DNA from 2 places in the Mycobacterium sp. IDUB_24 genome. Region 2 is predicted to be linked to the other one. Evidence: predicted binding sites of a transcription regulator. Region 2 holds the regulator's gene; the other holds the start of a gene.
What was found. The regulator LexA, encoded in region 2, represses DNA repair genes until DNA is damaged. The targets are predictions, from matches to a motif close to CGAACANNTGTTCG.

Region 1 (5,448 bases), 210 kb from region 2:
ATGGCGACAATGCGGAAGTGGCGTCGACCGCCGGAAAAATCGTGGTGCCCGTCGAGGTGACCGACGCGATCAAGCTGGGAGTGGTGTCGATGCCGCACGGCTGGGGGCACGGTCAGACCGGCACCCGGCTCGGCGTCGCCAACGCGGCACCGGGGGTGAACACCAACATCCTGTCGCTGCCGGACTTCATCGATGAACCGTCCGGAAACGGTGCACTCAACGGCATACCGGTGACAGTCAGCCGGACGCTGACCGAAGGTTAGGGCGGAACTCAATCGCGGTGCACGCCTGCGTGGTCGAGATGAGTCGAGGGGGCGTTCGTTGCGTCAAGAACTTTGTTCCGGTGCAACCAGTAGTTCCTCGGGATGGAAGTGGTGGTTGAGGGTGTCCTGCCCGGTATCCATCAGGGGTGGCGGGTGCCAGTGGATCCGGCCTGTGTCGGGATCGACGCTGGTGGTCCAGCCCAGTCCGACGAGGCGGTTGTCGGGTCCGCAACTCAGTGCGAGGTCGGGGGCGTCGGTGTGGCCGCCGTGTTGCCAGTCGGTCTTGGCGTGGTGGACTTGGCAGTGGTCGGCCGGTGCGGTGCATCCGGGGCGGGTGCAGCCGCGGTCACGGTTGTAGAGCAGGAGTCGTTGGGCTTTGGTGGCCAATCGTTTTGTGCGGGCCATGTAGAGCGGTTCGGCGGTGTGGTGTTCGTAGACGATGAGGTAGTGGAAGCTGTGCGATGCCAGCCGGATGAGGTCTGTCATCGGTATTCGGATGCCCGCCCCGGTGACGGCGACGCCGGCTCCGGCTTCCAGTTCGGCCAGTGTGGTGGAGACGACCACGGTGACCGGGAGCCCGCCATGTTGGCCGAGTCGTTTGGACATCAGTAGTTCGCGCAGCGCGGCCTTGAGTGCGTCGTGGTTGCGTTGAGCCTGGGTTCGGGTGTCGCGGTCGGCGGCGGTCTGCTGCTCTTGCTGAGCTTGCTGGTCTGGGGATGTGCCGGTGGCGCGGGCCTGTGGATCGGCCGAATCGATGCCGGTGTCCGGGATCTCGGTAGCAGCCGCCTCGGGCTCGGCCTCAACGTCAGCAGCCTCAACGTCAGCAGCCTCGGCGTCAGGGGCATCGGGAATATCTAGTGGGTTGGGTGTGGGGTTATGGACCGGTTGTTGGTCACTGGGGTTGTTGAGGCCGGGCGCGCCCCACACGCCGGTGACGGTTGTCAGATACGAAGCGGTCTCGGGATCCAGCCAGCCCTGCACGTGCACCAGTCCGTCTGGGTCCTGTTTGCCGATACTTAGCCCACGCAGATGTGCTGCGACGTCGGGGCTATCGCCGTCCTGGTTGAGCAGATACAGCAGCTTGTCGGCGGCGGCTTTCAGTGTTTCGGGAGTGTCTCGGGCCGCTGCGCTCACCAGGTCGGATTCGATCTGGGCGAGTTCAGCTGTGCTGACGTACTTTTCGGCTTTCGCCAGTGTGCCGCCGATGATCGTGATGTGTTCGGTGTTGATCGTTCCCGAGCCGAGCGCCTGGGCGCAGGCGGGCAGCGACGGTTCGAGCACCTCGCCGGTGAGGCCGTAGCGCGGCCCCAAGTCTGTTGCCGCGGCGACTCTGCGTGATGCTTCCTTGCGGCTGATCCGCATCCGGGTGGCAAGGGCATCGGTCCATGATTTGGCACCGATCTCGGCTGGGCTGGTCCGGGCCATCAGTGCGGACTGGATGCGGTGATCGATCATGGCCTGGGAGCGGGCCTGCCGTTCGCGTCCGGACTGGATCGCCAACAACTCCGCGGTGTCGAAACCGGTGAAATCAACATCGGCCAGCGTCGCGGTTGCTGCCAGGTGGCCGGCCAGCGCGGTCTGCGCTGCGTCCCGACTCTGCACCAACCCGATGTTCATGATTCGAACACTAGTTCGATACTCCGACAAGAAAACGCTGTTTGGGACTGGTGAGACCAAAGTGGCCAAAGTTTTTGAGCCGACCCAAACGACATTTCGATCATCGCGATTTGTAAATTCTCCTCGAGCGCGAGGTGGCGTAATAACGGTCGGCACGTCGGTTTCGCCAGGTACGGCACGTCCGTCGGCGGCGCAATCCGTTAACCTGCGCCGACGGTGAATTCGCGGCACTGCGCGGCGCCTGGATCGCCCCTTACCTTGAGTGCGTGTCGCAGCCCGAAGCCCATCCCTTATCGCTGCCGAGCCGGCGTGCGCGCGCCGATCAGGCCCGCCAGGTGGCTGACGTGCTCCGCCATCAGATCTACGAAGGCACCTATGACGGTGCCCTACCGGCCGAGGCGGACCTGGCCGCCGAATTCTTCGTCTCCCGCAACACCATCCGTGAAGCCCTCGCGGTGCTCAAGACCGAGGGTCTCATCGACCGCGGCACCAAGGTGGGCACGCACGTGGCGGCCCGCAAGTACGATCACGGCCTCGACGCGCTGGTGGGTCTGAAAGAGACCTTCAAGGACTACGGCGACGTGCGCAACGAAGTCCGTGCCGTCCAGCGACTCTCGGCCCCACCGGCAGTGGCTCGAAAGCTGGCGCTTGAGCCGGGAACGCAAGTGGTGTTCATCGAGCGCCTGCGCTACCTCGCCGATCTGCCGCTGTCGCTGGATCTGACCTACCTGGCTCCCGACATCGGTGAGGAGGTGATCGGCCATCCGCTGGAGAGCAATGACATCTTCGCGCTCATCGAGCGGGTCAGCGGGCGGCGCCTGGGTGGGGCGAGCCTTGCCCTGGAAGCGGTTTCGGCCGACCCGCATTCCGCAGCGACATTGCAGGTGCCGGCCGGATCGGCATTGCTGATGGCCGAACGGCTGACCAGTCTGGATGACGGAACGCCCGTCGACCTGGAGTACATCAGGATGCGTGGTGACCGAATCACCATGCGCGGCAACCTTATTAGGAGAGACGCATGACGCTGGTCAATCAACGCGCCGATGTCCCGGTGACCATCGACGAGTCCCTGTGTATCGAGGGCTGCACATTGTGTGTCGACGTGTGCCCGCTCGATTCACTGGCAATCAATCCTGAGAACGGTAAGGCCTTCATGCACGTCGACGAGTGCTGGTACTGCGGGCCCTGCGCGGCCCGCTGTCCCACCGGCGCCGTGACCGTCAACATGCCCTATCTCATCCGCTAGAGGACCCGACGTGAAAACAGCCCTGATCGCCCTCACCGCCGGTCTCACACTCGTGACCGCCGGCTGCTCCCTGGACTCGGCGACGAAATCTTCCGACACAGTCGATGTGGTCGTCGGCTACCAATCCAAGACCATCAACACCGTCACCGCCGGAACCTTGCTGCGCGCCCAGGGATACCTGGAACGCCGCCTGGCCGATATCACCACCCGTACCGGCACCAAGTACAACGTGACGTGGCAGGACTACGACACCGGCGCACCCATCACCGCGCAGATGGTCGCCGAGAAGATCGACATCGGTTCCATGGGCGACTATCCGATGCTCATCAACGGGTCCAAGACGCAGGCCAACGAACGCGCCAAGACCGAGATCGTCTCGGTCACCGGGTACAACCCGAAAGGCGCGCTGAACATGGTTGTGGTGGCACCTGATTCGCCGGCCAAGTCCTTGACCGACCTGGCCGGAAAGAAGGTCTCGGCCAGCGTCGGTTCGGCGGGCCACGGCATGCTGGTGCAAGCACTCGGCAAGACCGGTCTCGATGCCAAGACCGGGGTAGAGGTGCTCAACCAGCAGCCGCAGGTCGGCGCATCGTCGCTGGAATCGGGCCAGGTTCAGGCGCTTTCACAGTTCGTCGCGTGGCCGGGGTTGTTGGTCCAGCAGGGCAAGGCCAAGCTGCTCTACGACGGGGCCGAGCTGAACTATCCGACCTTGCACGGCGTGGTGGTGCGCCGGGCGTATGCGGCTGATCATCCGGAGGTCCTCGACGCCTTCCTGCAGGCCCAACTGGATGCCACCGACTTTCTCAACACCAAGCCGTTGGAGGCGGCCCGCCTCGTGGCCGAGGGCAGTGGGCTGCCACAGGAGGTCGTCTACCTGTACAACGGGCCGGGTGGCACCTCGTTCGACGCCACGCTCAAGCCATCGCTGGTCGATGCGCTCAAAGGTGATGTGCCCTACCTGAAGTCGATCGACAACTTCGCCGATCTCGATGTGCCCGGTTTCGTGCAAGACGCGCCGTTGCGTGCGGCGTTCGCCGCGCGGGGCCAGGATTACGAGAAAGCGCTGGCCTCGAACGCCAATCCGTCGGCGTTGAGCGGCACCGATCCGGTGTGCCACAGCACGGTCGACAATCCTGCCACCGCTGGTGAACTCTGGCTCGACGGATCTGATGCCACCACGGCGGCCGCGACCCCGGTCTGCCTGCTCAAGGCGATCCGCCAGGCACAAGGCGAGGGCAAGAAGGTCCGCGCCGCCTACATCTCCGACGCTGAACTGGGTACCCGTTGGTTCGCCGACAAGTCTGTGTGGGTGCGTCTGCCCGCTCCAGGTAGTGAGGGCTATCTGCCGTTCGGAACTCAGGCCGGTGCCGAGCGCTACACGGCGACGCATCCCGGTGCGGCGATCGTCGACTATCAGCAAGCACTCGCAGGTGCGGTGTGACCACCACCGACACCGCTCCGGCGGCGGTAAGCGACCCGCCGGCCGTGCCGGAGGATGTCCGTACCCGTCGCACGCCCTCTGCCTGGCCGCACCGCCTGGTGCGCCTGGCGTCGGTGGTCAGCGCGATCGTACTGTGGCAGCTGTTGACGGCCAACGACGTGCGCTTCGGTCTGCGGTTCGACACCCTGCCCACCGTCACCGAAATCGCTGCAGCCCTGGTGAACCGGTTGGGCACACCGGAGTACTGGCTGGACCTCGGCCAGTCGCTGATCCGGATTCTCACCGGGTTCGGTATCGCCGCAGTGGTCGGTGTGATCACCGGAATCTTGTTGGGACGCACCGCATGGTTCGCCGATATCTTCGGACCGCTCACTGAACTCGCGCGGCCCATCCCGGCGATCGCCATCGTGCCCGTGGCAATTCTGTTGTTCCCCAGCGATGAGGCGGGGATCGTGTTCATCACGTTCCTGGCGGCGTACTTCCCGATCATGGTCAGCGTCCGGCACGCGGTGCGCGCCCTACCGACCATCTGGGAAGACTCGGTTCGCACCCTGGGTGGTGGCCGCCTCGACGTGCTCCGCCAGGTGGTGCTGCCCGGCATCCTGCCGGGACTGTTCGGCGGGCTCTCGGTCGGAATGGGGGTGGCCTGGATCTGCGTGATCTCGGCCGAGATGATCTCGGGCCGTCTCGGTGTGGGCTATCGCACCTGGCAGGCCTACACGGTCCTGAACTATCCCGACGTGTTCGTGGGCATCATCACGATCGGTGTGCTCGGTTTCCTCACCGCCGCGGCGGTAGAGCTTATCGGCCGCCGGGCGACCAGATGGCTGCCGCGTGGTGAGGAGGTGACGCGATGACCACAACCTTGACCAGTACGGGGA
Region 2 (5,448 bases):
GGACAATGCATTACCGCTCCTTCGTCATGCCGCCGGACAACTAGTTCGAGCGCCCTTGAGCGTACCCGCGATGCCCGCGGGAGACTCACCGCCGGGTCCAGTGGCGAGTAGGTGCTCACTCCGACACCGGCCAGTGTGGCTGTCGGCCAGGACGATTCAGCGGACATTGCACTGCTCAGCCAACCGGCGCGAGCAATGTCTGCCCGGAGTCGACCGCCACGGATTCGAGTTGGTTGAGGTCACGGATCTGCTCGACGACCCGGGCTACCGGGGCGTCCGGGGCGACCCGACGCGCCACCTGTTGCAGCGTCTCCCCCGATTTCACCTGGACCACCGCGAGCTCGGTCGGGGTCGGGGTCTCGGCCCCCATCACCCCACCGAATTGGGCCACCAGGCCGAGCCACACCGTGATACCCGCGGCGACCAGGGCCAGCAACACCGTAGTGAGCGGCGTGATGGGCCGGCTGCGATGCGATGCCCGCGACATGAGCACTCCGGTTCCGCGGTAGCGGACCGTCCCGGCGGCGGGTCGGTCGGGGGCCGGCCGCTGCACCCGGCGCACCGGCCGTGCCGTACCGGTACCGAAGGTGGCGCTGCCCCTGGTGCCGGCACCGCCTCTGGCCCGGACGCGCTGCGATGGGGACTGCGGCACGGCCCGAACAGCGCGGGAACGACTATCGGCGGGGATATCGATGATCGCCATCTGACTGCCTTTCGGTGGGACGGTTTCGCTCTTGTGTTCGAACATACTCGCTCAAGTGTTCGATGGATAGAACATGTGATCGAACTGTTGCCAAACGATAGAACAGGGCACCGACAAGTTCGGCCCGCCAACCCGACGCACGGCCGGCAACCGCCCCCCAGCCCGCCCCACCAGCAGACACGCCGCAACACGCGTCGAACACATGTTTGATTAATGTCGGATCAACGACTACATTCGGCCCCATGAGCGACGACCGCAGCAGGGACGGCAAGACCGACAGCCCGGCCGGATCGGATGGCGCGGGTCCACGCCGGGCCGAGGGGCTCACCGACCGGCAACGCACCATTCTCGACGTGATCCGCGCGTCGGTGAACAGTCGCGGCTACCCGCCGAGCATCCGCGAGATCGGCGATGCGGTCGGTTTGACCTCGACCTCGTCGGTCGCCCATCAGTTGCGCACCCTGGAACGCAAGGGTTACCTGCGCCGGGATCCCAACCGCCCGCGCGCGGTCGACGTACGCGGCGCCGACGATCCGGCGGCCGCGGCGCTGGTGTCGACCGACGTGGCCGGCTCCGACGCGCTACCCGAACCGACGTTCGTGCCGGTGCTCGGGCGTATCGCCGCAGGCGGCCCGATCCTGGCCGAGCAGGCTGTCGAGGACGTCTTCCCGCTGCCCCGCGAACTGGTCGGCGAGGGGTCGCTGTTCCTGCTCAAGGTCGTGGGCGACTCGATGGTCGATGCCGCCATCTGTGACGGCGACTGGGTGGTGGTACGCCAGCAGAGCGTGGCCGACAACGGAGACATCGTGGCAGCCATGATCGACGGCGAAGCCACCGTCAAGACGTTCAAGCGGACCCGCGGTCAGGTCTGGCTGATGCCGCACAACCCGGCATACGACCCGATCCCGGGCAATGACGCCGCGGTGCTCGGCAAAGTAGTCACCGTGATCCGCAAGATCTGACCGACCGGAGGCGGACCCGGCTGCACCAGATGGTTGCCGGGTCCTGCCGCTCAGTCCGTGCGCACGAAGCCGTTCGTGCGGGCGAATTCCTCACTGGCGAACCAAATCTCCGCCACTGCGTCGTCATACTCACTGCTGTCTGGTGCCCAGTACCGGCCCGACTGGGTGTCCGCTTTGATCGGATACCCCTCCGGTGCGCGGTGCGGGTCCTCCAGCGGTAGATGAATGGCGGTGGCACTGGGTATCTCGTCGAGTTCGATGGCGGCGTGGCGCCCGCTGTGAGCGTCACCGCCGTGGGTCTCACTGCTGTAGGCCTCACCGCTGTAAGCCTCATTGCTGTAGGCCTCGGCCTCGGTGATGACGCGGGTCGGTGCGGTGTCGACGTTGTCCTGATCGCTGGGCACTGCCAGGCCGCTCAGCGCCGAGAATCCCTGCGCCCCGTGCACTCCGCCGGCCGGACCGCTCAGTGACCCGGTGTCCGCCAGTTCCTCCTCTTCGAGCTCCGCTTCGATGTCGTCGTCGTCGCCCTCGGCAACTTCCTCGAAGTCGGCGTCGATGGGCGTATCGAGGTCCTCGTCGTCGAAGTCGTCGTCCTCGAAATCGGACTCTTCATAGTCGTTTTCGAAGTCGTCATCGTCGTCGTAGTCGTCGAATCCCTGTTCCGGGCCGGCCAGCTGCGAGGAATCCTCCGGTGGTTCCTCGTCCTCGCCAGGTGCCCCGTAAACACCCGCCGCTCCGTTCGGGGCGGCCCATTGACTGACCGGGATGGCGATATCGGTTGGCCCGTCGTACGGAGACGCCGCCCCTGCCGGTTCCGCGCCCGGCCCGGCGAACCGCGCCGTCGCGGCCTCGCCGCCATAGGCGGCGCTCGGCCCATGAACGTTCGCCGCATCGGAGCCGCGATCATCGCGGTACTCGTCGTGGTCATACCCACGCGAGCCGTAGCGGGCCTCGTCGTACCGCTCGTCGTCGTACGACGAATCCCCGGGTCCGCCGTCGTAGTCATCGTCGAACGGGTCGTGGTCGAAGTCGTCGTCGCCACCGGCGCGCCGACGGTGCCACAGCGCGGCCCCCACGATCAGCCCGGCGAGCAGCACAACCGGGACCACCGCGATCAGCCACCACCAGCTCCAATGCCAGGCGAACGGCTTCTTGGTGTCCGCACCGGAAGGCTGCGGCCCCGAGGCCGGGGTCTGACCGAGTCCCGGAACCTGCAGGCCACTCAATTCGGAGGCGAGTTTCGACGGCTCGGTGGTGAACTTGTTGGCGTCGCGGTCCCACGAGATGACTCCCCCGCTGAACCGCTGGCTGACGACACTGCCGTCTTCGGTCTGGTCGGCCATGGGGGCGCCCAATGCGCCCTTCGCCCCGCCGAGCTTCTCCCAGGCCGCGTTCATCGCGCCCCGCACGATCACCGCGCCGTAGTCCGGAGTCCAGAAGATGACGGGGTTGTCGGCAGCGGCGAAGGTGCTGATCCGGCTGTTGGGACCCAACCCGCCCTCGGACTCGCTGGTGGTCGGGAAGCCCAGATCACCCTCGGGGCCACCGACGCTTTCGTACTTCTCGAGCAGCTGGCCGGTGATGGCGTTGGCTCCGGTGGCCGGACTGTAGAAGATCTTGCCGCCGGCGTACTTCTGGCCGAACCCGCCGTCGCCGATCGGATACTGGTCGCCGTCCTTGGCTCCCAGTGGTCCCATCACGCCACCTGCTTCGCGACGCGCGGCGGCGATCGCCGAAGCAGGATCCATCGGTACGTCCAGGCCGGCAAGCTGGTCGGCGAGTTCCGGCGGCTCCGTGGTGAATGCCTTGGTTTTGCGGTTCCACGAAATCTCGCCGCCGGTGAACTTCTGTGAGATGACATCGCCGTCGAACATCTCGTCGTCAGCGGGGACGCCCAGCAATCCGGCGGAGCCACCGAGCTTGTCCCACGCAGCATTGATGGCACCCCGCACCACCCGGGCGCCGGTGGACGGAGTCCAGAAGATGACCGGGTTGTCGGGCGCGCTCAGGGTCGAGTTGCGACTGTCGGCCGCCCGTCCGGCGCCCTCATCGATCGTGGGGAATCCCATGTCGCCGTCGGCCGGACCGCCCAACGACTCGTACTTCTCCAGGATTGCGCCCTGCATGAAATGAGCGCCGGTCGGCTGGGTGAAGAACATCTTGCCCCCGGCGAAGTTCTGCGCGAAGCCAGAACCCACCGCGTACACGTCGCCCTGCCGCGGCCCCAGCGGGCCGCCGTCGCCACCGGTGGCCTCCCACGCGGAGGTGACAGCCGCGTCGGCATCCGCCTCCGGGGTGGCCGAAGCCACCGCCGGCACCACCAAACAAGCGACTACGAGTGCGAGCAGGCCGACCCCCAACCGCCACACGGCTGCGTTCAGCCTCGCTCCCGGCCTAGTCATGCGCCCTCCCCGCTCGTTCGGCAAAGTTTCCTTAGAAATGTCCCGCCCGGACAACTTTGCGTCAGCACGTGACGATAACCAAGGAACGTGGCCGATCATGACCAAAAAAGGCCCAATATCTGGATCCGTTGGCCCAGATATGGGCTTCCGGAGGCGTCACCTGGCCAAAATTGGGGCGATCAGACACCCAGACTGCGTCCGATGATCTCCTTCATGATCTCGGTGGTGCCGCCGTAAATGGTCTGAACCCGCGCATCCAGGTAAGCCCGGGCGACCGGGTACTCACGCATATAGCCGTAACCACCGTGCAACTGCAAGCAGCGGTCGATGAGCTCCACCTGCTTCTCGCTGGAGTACCACTTGGCCATCGCGGCCTGCTCCACGGTGAGTTTCTCGTCGAGGTGCAACCGGATGAACTCGTCGACCATCATCCGCACCACGGTGGCCTCGGTCGCCAGTTCGGCCAACAGGAACCGGCTGTTCTGGAAGCTGCCGATCGGCTTACCGAAGGCCTTGCGTTCCTTGGTGTACTGCAACGTCTGCTCGAGCACCGCCTCCATCGCCGCGGCGGCCATGATGGCGATCGAGATGCGTTCCTGCGGCAGGTTCTGCATCAGGTAGACAAAGCCCTGGCCCTCCTCGCCGAGCAGGTTCTCGACCGGCACCCTGACATCGGTAAACGACAGTTCCGCGGTGTCCTGGGCCTCCAAACCGATCTTGTCGAGGTGGCGGCCCCGCTCGAAGCCCTCCATGCCGCGTTCGACCACCAGCAGCGAGAATCCCAGAGCCCCCTTTTCGGGGTCGGTCTGTGCAACGACGATCACCAGGTCAGCGTTGATGCCGTTGGTGATGAAGGTCTTGGATCCGTTGAGGACGTAGTGGTCACCGTCGCGGACCGCGCGGGTCTTGATGCCCTGCAGGTCGCTACCGGTACCCGGTTCGGTCATTGCGATCGCCGAGATCAATTCACCCGTGCAGAACTTGGGCAGCCAGCGCTGCTTCTGCTCTTCGTTGGCCAGCCGGAGCAGATAGGGCGCGACGACATCGTTGTGCAGGCTGAAACCGATGCCGCTGTAGCGGCCGGCCACGGTCTCTTCGCAGACGATCGTGTTGTACCGGAAGTCGTCGTTGCCGCCGCCGCCGTACTCCTCGGGCACCGCCATCCCGAGAAAGCCCTGCTTACCCGCCTCCAGCCAGACCCCGCGGTCGACGATCTTGTCCTTCTCCCACTGGTCGTGGAACGGCGCGACGTGTTTGTCCAGGAATCCCCGGTATGACTCGCGGAACAACTCGTGCTCGGGCTCGAACAACGTGCGGTCGTACTTCACGACACTGCCCATGGTGTGACCTCCGGTACTGGTTACGGATTTGGGCCAACCTA

Region 1: a site for LexA is predicted at 1,885-1,898, ahead of ACZYZF_RS02365 (HNH endonuclease signature motif containing protein). Genes of this name have one in related genera too.

What each region holds. Positions count from the first base shown of each region.
Region 1 is NZ_JBVAXO010000001.1:477,768-483,215, forward strand. It holds gene ACZYZF_RS02360 (molybdopterin-dependent oxidoreductase) at 1-263, shown strand, start outside; gene ACZYZF_RS02365 (HNH endonuclease signature motif containing protein) at 327-1,880, opposite strand; gene ACZYZF_RS02370 (GntR family transcriptional regulator) at 2,147-2,902, shown strand; gene ACZYZF_RS02375 (4Fe-4S dicluster domain-containing protein) at 2,899-3,126, shown strand; gene ACZYZF_RS02380 (ABC transporter substrate-binding protein) at 3,137-4,567, shown strand; gene ACZYZF_RS02385 (ABC transporter permease) at 4,612-5,424, shown strand; gene ACZYZF_RS02390 (ABC transporter ATP-binding protein) at 5,421-5,448, shown strand, end outside.
Region 2 is NZ_JBVAXO010000001.1:266,814-272,261, reverse strand. It holds gene nrdR (transcriptional regulator NrdR) at 1-11, opposite strand, end outside; gene ACZYZF_RS01335 (LysM peptidoglycan-binding domain-containing protein) at 176-703, opposite strand; gene lexA (transcriptional repressor LexA) at 946-1,665, shown strand; gene ACZYZF_RS01325 (LGFP repeat-containing protein) at 1,716-4,067, opposite strand; gene ACZYZF_RS01320 (acyl-CoA dehydrogenase family protein) at 4,247-5,407, opposite strand.